3 regions of the Streptomyces herbicida genome follow, and region 2 is predicted to be linked to each of the others. Evidence: riboswitches for the same ligand, from Rfam matches in the RefSeq annotation. Region 2 holds a riboswitch; each other region holds the start of a gene.
The links. Region 2 has a riboswitch for cobalamin ahead of metE (5-methyltetrahydropteroyltriglutamate--homocysteine S-methyltransferase). Riboswitches for the same ligand answer to the same signal wherever they lie in the genome.
Positions count from the first base shown of each region.

Region 1: it holds a riboswitch for cobalamin, as region 2 does, so the genes downstream of both, Q8A52_RS02665 (ribonucleoside-diphosphate reductase subunit alpha) here and metE (5-methyltetrahydropteroyltriglutamate--homocysteine S-methyltransferase) in region 2, are expected to answer to the same signal.
Region 3: it holds a riboswitch for cobalamin, as region 2 does, so the genes downstream of both, Q8A52_RS42030 (cobalamin biosynthesis protein) here and metE (5-methyltetrahydropteroyltriglutamate--homocysteine S-methyltransferase) in region 2, are expected to answer to the same signal.

Region 1 covers NZ_JAUYWJ010000001.1:582,868-586,701, forward strand. Annotated here, with positions in the region: gene Q8A52_RS02660 (ribonucleotide-diphosphate reductase subunit beta) at 1-88, opposite strand, end outside; gene Q8A52_RS02665 (ribonucleoside-diphosphate reductase subunit alpha) at 88-2,451, opposite strand; cobalamin riboswitch at 2,577-2,714, opposite strand; gene Q8A52_RS02670 (GNAT family N-acetyltransferase) at 2,767-3,273, opposite strand; gene mctP (monocarboxylate uptake permease MctP) at 3,348-3,834, opposite strand, start outside.
Region 2 covers NZ_JAUYWJ010000010.1:339,052-342,885, forward strand. Annotated here, with positions in the region: gene metE (5-methyltetrahydropteroyltriglutamate--homocysteine S-methyltransferase) at 1-1,824, opposite strand, end outside; cobalamin riboswitch at 1,976-2,195, opposite strand; partial or broken gene Q8A52_RS22815 (thioesterase family protein) at 2,340-2,463, opposite strand; gene Q8A52_RS22820 (branched-chain amino acid transporter permease) at 2,507-2,833, opposite strand; gene Q8A52_RS22825 (hypothetical protein) at 2,826-2,957, opposite strand; gene Q8A52_RS22830 (VOC family protein) at 3,006-3,359, shown strand.
Region 3 covers NZ_JAUYWJ010000030.1:32,941-36,774, reverse strand. Annotated here, with positions in the region: gene Q8A52_RS42040 (inorganic phosphate transporter) at 1-510, shown strand, start outside; gene Q8A52_RS42035 (hypothetical protein) at 543-770, shown strand; cobalamin riboswitch at 901-1,040, shown strand; gene Q8A52_RS42030 (cobalamin biosynthesis protein) at 1,142-2,092, shown strand; gene Q8A52_RS42025 (cobyric acid synthase) at 2,089-3,621, shown strand; gene cobN (cobaltochelatase subunit CobN) at 3,618-3,834, shown strand, end outside.

The DNA.
Region 1 (3,834 bases), on a different contig from region 2:
GGTAGCGCTCGTAGAAGTCCGGGTAGCGCATCGGGCGCAGAGTCAGCTCGAAGCCCGGGTCGAGCAGGTTGGTGTTACGGCTGGACATTACTGGCAGGCCTCGCAGGACTCGGGGTTCTCAAGGGAGCAGGCGACGGCATCGGGGTCGGCGGCCTGCTGCACGGGGATGGGGGTCTGGGTCTGCGCCCGGGCGGCGCGGGCGATGCGGGTCGCCGGGCGGGAGCGCAGGTAGTACGTCGTCTTCAGGCCCTGCTTCCAGGCGTACGCGTACATCGAGGAGAGCTTGCCGATCGTCGGCGTCTCCAGGAACAGGTTCAGGGACTGCGACTGGTCCAGGAACGGGGTGCGAGCCGCGGCCATGTCGATCAGGCCGCGCTGCGGGATCTCCCACGCCGTGCGGTACAGCGCCCGCACGTCGGCCGGGATCCACGCGAAGTCCTGCACCGAGCCGTTGGAGTCGCGCAGCGCCTCACGGGTGCGCGCGTCCCAGACGCCCAGCTCCTTGAGGTCCCGCACCAGGTAGGAGTTGACCTGCAGGAACTCGCCGGACAGTGTCTCGCGCTTGAACAGGTTGGAGACCTGCGGCTCGATGCACTCGTACACGCCCGCGATGGAGGCGATGGTGGCGGTCGGGGCGATCGCCAGCAGCAGCGAGTTGCGCATGCCGACCGCGGCGATCCGCTCGCGCAGGGCCGCCCAGCGCTCGGGCCAGGTCAGCTCGGCGTCGTAGTGGTCGGGGTGCAGGACACCCCGGGCGGTCCGGGTCTTCTCCCAGGCCGGCAGCGCGCCGTTGCGCTCGGCGAGGTCGGCGGAGGCCTCGTACGCGGCGAGCATGATGCGCTCGGCGATGCGGGTGGACAGGGCGCGCGCACCGGCCGAGTCGAACGGCAGCCGCAGCTTGAAGAAGACGTCCTGCAGACCCATCGCGCCGAGGCCGACGGGACGCCACTTGGCGTTGGACCGGCCGGCCTGCTCGGTCGGGTAGAAGTTGATGTCGACGACACGGTCGAGGAAGGTGACGGCCGTGCGGACGGTCTCGTCCAGCCGCTGCCAGTCGATGTCCCCGTTGCTCACGAAGGCGCCGAGGTTGACCGAGCCCAGGTTGCAGACCGCCGTCTCGCCGTCGTCCGTGACCTCCAGGATCTCCGTGCAGAGGTTGGAGGAGTGGACGACGTGGCCCGGCTCGGCCGTCTGGTTGGCGGTGCGGTTGGCGGCGTCCTTGAAGGTCATCCAGCCGTTGCCGGTCTGCGCCAGGGTGCGCATCATGCGGCCGTAGAGGTCACGGGCGGGGACGGTCTTCTTCGCGAGCCCGTCCGCCTCCGCCTTGTGGTACGCGGCGTCGAACTCCGCGCCCCACAGGTCGACCAGCTCCGGCACGTCCGACGGGGAGAACAGCGACCACTGCTCGTCGGCGTTGACCCGGCGCATGAACTCGTCCGGGATCCAGTGCGCGAGGTTGAGGTTGTGCGTACGGCGGGCGTCCTCACCGGTGTTGTCGCGCAGCTCCAGGAACTCCTCGATGTCGGAGTGCCAGGTCTCCAGGTAGACCGCGGCCGCGCCCTTGCGCCGGCCGCCCTGGTTCACGGCGGCGACGGAGGCGTCGAGGGTCTTCAGGAACGGGACGATGCCGTTGGAGTGCCCGTTGGTGCCGCGGATCAGCGAACCGCGGCTGCGGATGCGGGAGTACGACAGCCCGATGCCGCCGGCGTGCTTCGAGAGGCGTGCCACCTGGTGGTAGCGGTCGTAGATGGAGTCCAGCTCGTCCAGCGGGGAGTCGAGGAGGTAGCAGGACGACATCTGGGGGTGCCGCGTGCCGGAGTTGAAGAGCGTGGGGGAGGAGGGCAGGTAGTCGAGCCGGCTCATGAGCCCGTAGAGCGCGGCGACTTCGTCGACGGAGCGGGAGGTGTCGTCCTCGGCCAGACCCGCGGCGACCCGCAGCATGAAGTGCTGGGGCGTCTCGACGACCTTGCGGGTGATGGGGTGGCGCAGCAGGTAGCGGCTGTGCAGGGTGCGCAGGCCGAAGTAGCCGAAGCGGTCGTCGCCGGCCGCGTCCACCAGCGCGTCGAGCCGCTCGGCGTGCAGCCGCACGAACGCGGCGGTGCGGTCGGCGATCAGCCCCTCGCGGTGCCCCACGGCGACGGACCCGGTGAAGGACGTCACGCCCTGCGAGGCGGCCTCGGCGCGGATGGAGAGGGTCAGCAGCCGGGCGGCCAGCCGGGAGTAGGCCGGGTCCTCGGAGATGAGGCCGGCGGCCGCCTCCGTGGCCAGCTCGCGCAGCTCCGTCTCGTCCGCCCGGGCGGAGCGGCCGCGCAGCGCTGCGGCGGCGACCCGGCCGGGGTCGGCGTCGGGCAGATCGGCGGTCAGCTCGGTCAGGGTCCGCAGCAGCGCGGTACCGGGACCGTCGGTCTCCAGGCCTGTCGCTGACGCCGGTTCGGCTGGCGCGATGGTCACGTGGGGCTCTCCCTGGCTCGGCACGGGGGCCTGACGCGGGGCAGGGGGCAGCACACGAGCGCACGCGGCGTCGCGTCCACCGGCCCACTCCACGAGGCCCGGACGTCGGGGCACCCGGACCGGGTGGCCAGGGCGCACTGTCGGCAGGTCCTCGGACTGACGCGAGCGCGCTTCGCCCGTGGGCGGATACGCGCAAGTACACCGTTGCGGGACAGTTCCGGATTCGCACCGGATTCCCCTGCGGCGACAGCGAGCATGAGCATACATCTAGTGCCGGGCTGCCGTGTCACCCCCAGATGTTGTGTCGTGGCGGTATCAGAGCGTCAACTCGTAGGTGACGAGAGTGATGTCGTCGAGGTGGGGGAGGGGATTCCAGTCCCGCTCGGGTGTGCGGACGAAGCCCATGCGTTCGTAGATGCGATGGGCGGCCTGCATGGAGTGCTGGGTGGACAGCACGATCCGTTCGCAGCCCGGCGTGGCCCGTGCGCGATCGACGCAGGCGCGCACCAGGGCTTCCCCGACGCCGCGGCAGCGCGCCGCGTGGGCGACCGCGAGCATCCGTATCTCGGCCTCTCCGGCACGGGCGATGTCGGCCATGGGCCCGCCTGCCGGCACGAAGGTGACGCCGCCGAGCACTTCGCCGTCCGCCACGGCGGCCAGCACCTCCGCGGCGGCCGCGCGCTTGGCCACGTCCCTGAGCTCGCGGAGGTACCCGTCGCTTTCCCCGAAGTCGAGGAGGCCGTCCTGGAGATAGGCCTGGGCGGTGATCTCGCCCAGGGTGCCGTACTCGTCCGGAGCCGTCCGCCTGATCTCGATGTCCATGGGACCGAGTGTGCAGGACGGGTACGACAAAGGGCCGCCGGAATTTCTCCGACGGCCCGTCCTCGTCCGCGTCCTCAGTGGCCGGCGCCCGCGGTCGCCGGCGGCAGTTCCACCTCGACGCCCGGGTCGCCGGCGTCCGCCGTGTAGTCCTCCGGGCTGGTCTCGTCGACGCCCTCCGGGGCCTTCAGCGCCTTCAGGGCGAAGGTCAGCACCACCGTGACGGCCACATTGAGCACGAAGGCGGTGAGGCCGATGTAGCCGATTTCCCCGATGCCCGGGATCTCCTTGGCCGAGCCGCCGAAGTGCTGCTGCGTCGGCGAGGCGACGCCGTACGCGGCGACGGTGCCGTACACCATGCCGACCGCCCAGCCCGCGAGCAGCGCCCAGCGGTGGAACCAGCGGGTGAACAGGCCGCCGACCAGGGCCGGGAAGGTCTGCAGGATCCATATGCCGCCGAGCAGCTGGAAATTGATGGCGACCGTCTTGTCCATCGTCAGGACGAAGACCAGCGCGCCCACCTTCACCAGCAGGGAGACCAGCTTGGAGACCTTGGTCTCCTGC
Region 2 (3,834 bases):
AGTCCCGGCCGCCTCCAGGTCGTTGACCTCGTCGCGCAGGGCGAGGGCGACCTGGCGGGCGGTGTCGGCGAGCGGCTGGTCGTCGCGCACGAAGGACCAGGCGAGCATGGTGACCGGGCCGGTCAGCATGCCCTTGACCGGACGGTCCGTGAGCGACTGGGCGTACGTCGTCCAGCGCACCGTCATCGGCTCGGGGCGGGAGATGTCGCCGGCCAGGATCGGCGGCCGGACGTACCGGGTTCCGTAGGACTGGACCCAGCCGTGCCGGGTGGCCAGGTAGCCGGTGAGCCGCTCGGCGAAGTACTGGACCATGTCGTTGCGTTCGGGCTCGCCGTGCACGAGGACGTCCAGGCCGGCCTTCTCCTGGAAGGCGATCACCTCCCGGATCTCCGCCCTGATCCGCTCCTCGTACCCGGCTGCACCGATCCGGCCCGCGCGCAGGTCGGCGCGGGCGGTGCGCAGCTCGCCGGTCTGTGGGAAGGAGCCGATGGTGGTGGTCGGCAGCAGCGGCAGGCCGAGGTGGGCGCGCTGGGCCGCGGCCCGCTCGGCGTACGGCGGGACGCGGCGGGCGTCGGCGTCGCCGACCGCGTCAGCACGGCCGCGGACGACCGGATCGCGCGTGATGAGCGAAGACGCTCGGGAGACCAGATCGGCCCGGTTCACGGCGAGTTCGGCGGCGATGGCATCGGTGCCGCGGGCCAGGCCCCTGGCCAGGGTGACGATCTCGGCCGTCTTCTGTCGGGCGAAGGCGAGCCAGCGCAGGAGTTGGGGTTCGATGTCCCGCTCGGCGGCCGCGTCGAGGGGGACGTGCAGCAGGGAGCAGGACGCGGCCACGTCCACCCGGCCCGCCAGGCCGAGCAGAGTGCCAAGTGTGGCGAGAGACTTCTCCAGGTCGTTCACCCAGACGTTGCGGCCGTTGACGACCCCGGCGACCAGGCGCCTGCCGGGCAGCCCGCCGACGGCCGCGAGCGCGTCCAGGTTGGCGGCGGCGGCCGCGGTGAAGTCCAGCGCCAGTCCGTCGACCGGCGCCTTGGCGAGGATGGGCAGGGCCTCGCCCAGACGGTCGAAGTAGGAGGCGACCAGCAGCCTGGGGCGGTCGACGAGGGCGCCGAGGTCGCGGTAGGCACGGGCCGCGGCGTTCAGCTCTCCCGGGGTCCGGTCCTGGACCAGGCCGGGTTCGTCGAGCTGTACCCACTCGGCGCCGGCCGCGCGCAGGTCGGCGAGGACCTCGGCGTACACCGGGAGCAGACGATCGAGGAGCGTGAGCGGGTCGAAGCCGGCGGCCACGCCGGGGGCGGGCTTGGCGAGGAGCAGATAGGTGACGGGACCGACCAGCACGGGCCGGGCCGTCAAGCCTAGGGCCAGGGCCTCCCGGAGTTCGGTGACCTGCTTGGCGGAGTCGGCCGCGAACACCGTGTCCGGGCCCAACTCCGGGACGAGATAGTGGTAGTTGGTGTCGAACCACTTGGTCATCTCCAGGGGCGCCACGTCCTGGGTGCCGCGTGCCATGGCGAAGTACCCGTCGAGCGGGTCCGCGGTGACGGCGTCGCGGTGGCGCGCGGGGATCGCGCCGACCATGACGGTGGTGTCCAGGACGTGGTCGTAGTACGAGAAGTCGCCGGTCGGCACTTCGTCGATGCCGGCCTCTGCGAGCTGCCGCCAGTTGGTCCGGCGCAGTTCGACGGCGGTGGCGCGGAGGGCGTCGGCGCTGACCCGGCCCTTCCAGTAGCCCTCGATCGCCTTCTTGAGTTCTCGGCCCAGCCCCTGGCGGGGGTAGCCGTACACGGTGGCCCGTGCTGCCGCGGCTGCGGGCTTGGTGGTCACGGAGATCTCCTTCGCGAGATGAATCCCTGAGATCCCGGTGACGGGAGGAGAGCGCGAAGGGATGACGGACCGGACGGCAGCGGCCCACGGCCGTCCGCTCGGTCTGTACGCGACCCGCCCTCGAGGTCACCGGGATGTCCGCGTACGAGTGCTTCGCACGCGGGCAGTGGCAGGTCTTCGGACTCGCGGGCACGTCCTCACCGAGGAGGACACCTACTGGCCGTCGCTTCCCAAGCCCTCCTGGGCCCAGTGCGTATGACGGCGGTCGTTCCCGCTCACCGCTGCGGGGCAGTCCCGGATTCCCACCGGGTTCCCTCTTACGACGCTTCCCGCCTGGCGGACGGGGCGAACCAGCTGCACGGGCCAGCCTAGAGGGTCACGCAGGCCGCCGGAGCGTCACTCCACCATTCGGACCGCCGTCGCAGCAGGGCCCGTTCAGACCTCGCCGTACACATGGACCCCCTGCCCGCTCCAGCCGCACCGTGGAGAGCGCCGCCTCGTGTGCGGCCGGGTCCCTTCCCGGCACCTGCGCGGCAGATCGCGTGCACGACGAGGCCGCCGAGCGGGCTGAAGTGCTGTTCGTCCGAGGCCCGGGCGCCGCCGGCGTGCGGGCTGGGGTTGTAGCGGTGGTCGTTCCATCCGCTCGTAGTAGCTGCCGGGCTTCAACGGATGGTCGGGGCGATCACAGGGCGTGGACCATAACGACGTAGACGGCGGTGCCCATGCCCACGCTGAGGATCGTGCGGCGTCCGAAGGCCAGGTGCACGCCGATGGTGACGGCGACCGCGAGCGGGGCGTACCAGGCGCCGTGCGGGCCCTTGGCCATCGTGCCGCGCAGGGCCGTCACGGCGAGGATCATGAGGATGCCGACCGGCATCCACACCGACAGTTGCCGGACCAGCGTCGCGTCGCGCAGCCTGCCGAGGACCGCGAAGGGCAGGGCACGCAGGGCGAGCGTGATCGTGAAGACGATCGCCAGGACGGCTGTCAGGTACGGGGTGCTAGGCATGGGCGGCCTTCCGGGACATCAGGGCGTGGCGGCCCAGGAGCAGGCCGGCGAACAGCAGCCAACGGGTCATGACCACCCCGCGCATCAAGAACGTCACGTCGCACTTCACGATGAAGACCGTCAAGCCGGTGCCGTAGAGCCCGCCTGATTGCCCTCCTGGCAAGATAGGGGCATGGAACGTGTGCTTGGAATCGGTGGTTACTTCATGCGGGCCGCCGACCCGCAGGCCCTGAGTGCCTGGTATCGCGATTGCCTGGGCCTGGACGCCGATGAGCACGGCCTGTGGCGTCAGGAAGCCGGGCCGACGGTGTTCGCGCCGTTCGAGTCCGAGACCGACTACTTCGGCTCCCGCGCCCAGCAGACCATGCTCAACTTCAGGGTCCGTGACCTGGATGCGATGCTCGCGCAATTGCGCGCCAAGGGCGCTGACGTGGCTGAAGAGACGCAGGACATGGAGGGTATCGGTCGATTCGGCTGGGTCACCGATCCCGAGGGCAACCGGATCGAGCTGTGGCAGCCGGCCTGACCGCGTTTTCACACAAAGAATGACCTGGGCGGTCTTGCCACCCGGGGCCACCTGCGCGCCCCGGACGGGCCGCCTTCGTCTCCGGCAAGCGCGAGCAGGACGTGATCAGGACCATCAGAGCGGCCAGTCCTCCCAGCGGATCGCCGTCGAACACGCAAACGCCGAACTGCGCCGATGGCGCCCCTTGCCGCGCTGGAGTACGCCCGTCACAGTGACCCCGGGGTGGCGCCTTCGGTGGCGCTCGAGGTCATCGCGCCCGAATATCCTGGGCGGCCGGCGGTCGTTGCGACAGCGAGGATGACCATGACCCGCAGCACACCGCCCCGCCCCCTGGACATCGAGTGGGAGTTCCCCGAGCCGGGCCGCCACCGGACCGTCTGCACCCGGTTGCACCCGTGCCCCGGAGCGCCCGAGCCCGGTGAGAGTTCCGTGGGCGGCCCCCTCCTGTGGCCCGCGGACGAGTCGTGGCCGGTCT
Region 3 (3,834 bases), on a different contig from region 2:
CTGACCGACCTTCAGCCGCAGCAGGGCTTCGCCGCCCAGACCAGCGCCGCGACGGTCATCCTGGCCTCCTCCCACCTGGGCTTCTCCCTCTCCACCACGCACGCCGTCTCCGGTTCCGTGATGGGCGCGGGCCTGGGCCGCAAGGGCGGCGTGGTCCGCTGGTCCACCGCGACCCGCATGGTCGTGGCCTGGGCGCTGACCCTGCCGGCGGCCGCTCTGGTCGGTGCGCTCGCGGAGTCCGTGACCGACCTGGGCGACTGGGGCACCGCAGTCGTCGCCGTCTTCCTGGTCGCCTCCAGCGCCGCGATCTGGAAGATCTCCCGCCGCGAGGTGGTCGACCACAGCAACGTCAACGACACCGAGGAGCCGGCCGGTGTGGTGACCACGGCGATCGCCGCCGTGACGCCGCCCCCGGCGGGCACGCTTGCCGAGGGTCTGACGGCCACGATCCCGGCCCAGGCGACCGCCCCCGCCACCGACCCGGCGACCCCTCCGGCCGCCACCGTCTGACCCCGAGCCCCGGTTACTAAGGAAGCATCACCATGAAGATCGACTGGGCGGCTCTCGGCTCCGTCTTCGGCGTCAGCCTCGTGGTCACGGTCGCCATCGTGGCCCTGTTCACCGTCGGCGTCGCAGGTCTCTCGCGCCGCGAACGCGCCACGGCCCAGGGCGGATCCGCCGCCCTCGCGGTCACCGGAGCGTATGTGTGCTTCGCGGCCTGCGCGGCGGCGGTGGCGTACGGCATCTACCTGATCATGGCCAAGGCCTGACCCAGGTTCACCAGGCTCCTCCCCGATGCCTTCGGGGAGGAGCCTTTTCGTCTGCCCTGACACCCGCCCGCGCAGCGCCGGTGTGGGTCTCAGCACACTCTCCCCTTGCAGGTCAACGGCAAGTTGACGGCCCTTCCGGGGGCGTGGTGGACTGCCGGAGCCATGTACGGCGGCAAGGGAGGAAGCCGGTGTGAATCCGGCGCGGTCCCGCCACTGTCACCGGGGAAGAACTCTCCGGAAGCCAGGAACTCCCACCGCCGGTCTCGTCGAACCAGGGCGCGGACACCCTGAGTGAGGACATATCGCCATGCTCGGCTGCCGATTGAGATACAGCACCAGGTCGCTGCTCGACCCCACGGCCGGCTGAGCCGATGCGTGCCGATCGCGTCTTCGCGTACGGCGCCTCCGCCGGCCTCCTCGGTGACCTCCTCCTGGGCGATCCGCGCCGTGGGCATCCGGTCGCCGCGTTCGGACGTGCGGCAGGCGCCGTCGAACGGGTGCTGTGGCGGGACCATCGCGGCTGGGGTGCGCTGCACACCGCCGCGTGCGTCGGTGGGGCCGTGGCCCTCGGCGTCCTCGCCCGGCGAGCCGTACGTCCCTCCCCCGCCGCCTCCGTCGCACTCACCGGTGCCGCCACCTGGGCCGTGGTCGGGGGGACTTCGCTCGCCCGGGAGGCCCGGGCCATCGGGCGTGCCCTGGAGGCGGGTGACGTGGAAGGTGCCCGTGCCCGGCTGCCTCACCTCTGCGGACGGGATCCACAGGCGCTCGACGCCGACGGGATCGCCCGGGCCGTGGTCGAGTCCGTCGCCGAGAACACGTCCGACGCCGTCGTAGGGGCGCTGGTGTGGGGCGCCGTGGCAGGCGTGCCCGGACTGCTCGGGTTCCGCGCGGTCAACACCCTTGACGCCATGGTCGGGCACAAGTCCCCCCGGTACCGGCGCTACGGGTGGGCCTCCGCCCGGCTCGACGACGTCGCCGGGTGGCCGGGGGCCCGGCTCACCGCCGTACTGGCCGCCGCCGCGGGCCCGGATCCGCGCGGCGCCCTGCGCGCCTGGCGGGCCGACGCGCGCAGGCATCCCAGTCCCAACGCCGGGCCCGTCGAGGCCTCCTTCGCGGGGGCCTTGGGCGTGCGGCTCGGCGGAACCCTCTCCTACGGGGGGCGGGTCGAGCACCGGCCCGTGCTCAACGGCGGCGGCCGTGCCGTGGCCGCCGAGGACATCGACCGGGCCGTACGGCTCTCCCGTCGGGTCGGTCTGCTCGCGCTCGGCGCCGGAGTCGCCGCGCGCGCCGTCGCAGCCAAGGCAAAGGAGGGCACGTCATGAACGGTGGTCTGCTCGTCGCCGGCACCACCTCCGACGCGGGCAAGAGCGTCGTGACGGCGGGGATCTGCCGGTGGCTGGTGCGACAGGGCGTCAAGGTCGCGCCCTTCAAGGCGCAGAACATGTCCCTCAACTCGTTCGTCACGCGCGAGGGCGCCGAGATCGGTCGGGCGCAGGCCATGCAGGCCCAGGCGTGCCGGGTGGAGCCCAGCGCGCTGATGAATCCCGTGCTGCTCAAGCCCGGTGGTGAGCAGAGCAGCCAAGTCGTGCTGCTGGGCAAGCCCGTCGGCGAACTCAGCGCGCGCGGATACCACGGCGGGCGGCAGCGGCAACTCCTCGGGACCGTTCTCGACTGTCTCGCCGAGTTGCGGGGCACGTATGACGCGGTGATCTGTGAGGGCGCCGGTTCTCCCGCCGAGATCAATCTGCGGCGGACCGACATCGTGAACATGGGCATCGCGCGCAACGCGCGGCTGCCCGTGCTGGTGGTGGGCGACATCGACCGAGGGGGCGTCTTCGCCTCCTTCTTCGGCACCGTCGCACTCCTGTCACGCGAGGACCAGGAACTCGTCGCCGGGTTCCTCGTCAACAAGTTCCGGGGGGACGTCGGTCTGCTGGAGCCGGGGCTCGACATGCTGCACGGGCTCACCGGACGGCACACCTACGGAGTGCTGCCGTTCCGGCACGGGCTCGGCATCGACGAGGAGGACGGGCTCCGCGTCTCGCTGCGCGGCACCGTGCGCGAGTCGTCCGTCGCGCCGCCCGTTGGAGAGGACGTGCTGCGCGTCGCCGTCTGCGCGATCCCGCTCATGTCCAACTTCACCGACGTGGACGCGCTGGCCGCCGAGCCCGGTGTCGTCGTGCGATTCGTGGACCGGCCGGAGGAACTCGCCGACGCCGACCTCGTCGTGATCCCGGGCACCCGGGGGACGGTCCGGGCACTGGAGTGGCTGCGGGAGCGGGGGCTGGCGGACGCCCTGGTCGCAAGGGCCCGTGAGGGCCGGCCCGTTCTCGGCGTCTGCGGCGGCTTCCAGATGCTCGGCGAGCACATCGAGGACGACGTCGAGAGCCGCAAGGGACACGTGGACGGGCTCGGGATCCTGCCCGTGCGGGTGCGGTTCGCCCGCGAGAAGACCCTCACCCGGCCCGTCGGCGAAGCCCTCGGCGAGCACGTCGAGGGCTACGAGATCCACCACGGGGTCGCCGACATCCACGGCGGGGAGACGTTCATCTCCGACGGCAGTGGGCACAGCCTGGACGGTTGCCGGGTCGGGCAGACCTGGGGCACCCACTGGCACGGCTCCCTGGAGTCGGACGGTTTCCGGCGGGCCTTCCTGCGCGAGGTGTCGGCCGCCGCGGGCCGCCGCTTCGTACCGGCCCCCGACACCTCGTTCGCCGCGCTGCGCGAGGAGCAGCTCGACCGGCTCGGCGACCTGATCGAACAGCACGCGGACACGGACGCGCTCCAGCGGCTCATCGAGTCGGGCGCGCCGCAAGGACTGCCTTTCATTCCACCGGGAGCGCCCGCATGAGCACAGTGTTGTTGTTGTCGACCGCCGACACCGATCTGCTGGCGGCACGGGCCTCCGGCGCGTCCTACCTGATCGGCAACCCGACCCGGGTCGACGTCGTCGAGGAGCTTCCGGAGCTCCTGCGACGGGCCGACCTCGCCGTCGTACGGCTGCTCGGCGGCAAGCGGGCCTGGGAGGAGGGGCTCGCCGCGCTGAAGGCCGCCGGCATCCCGA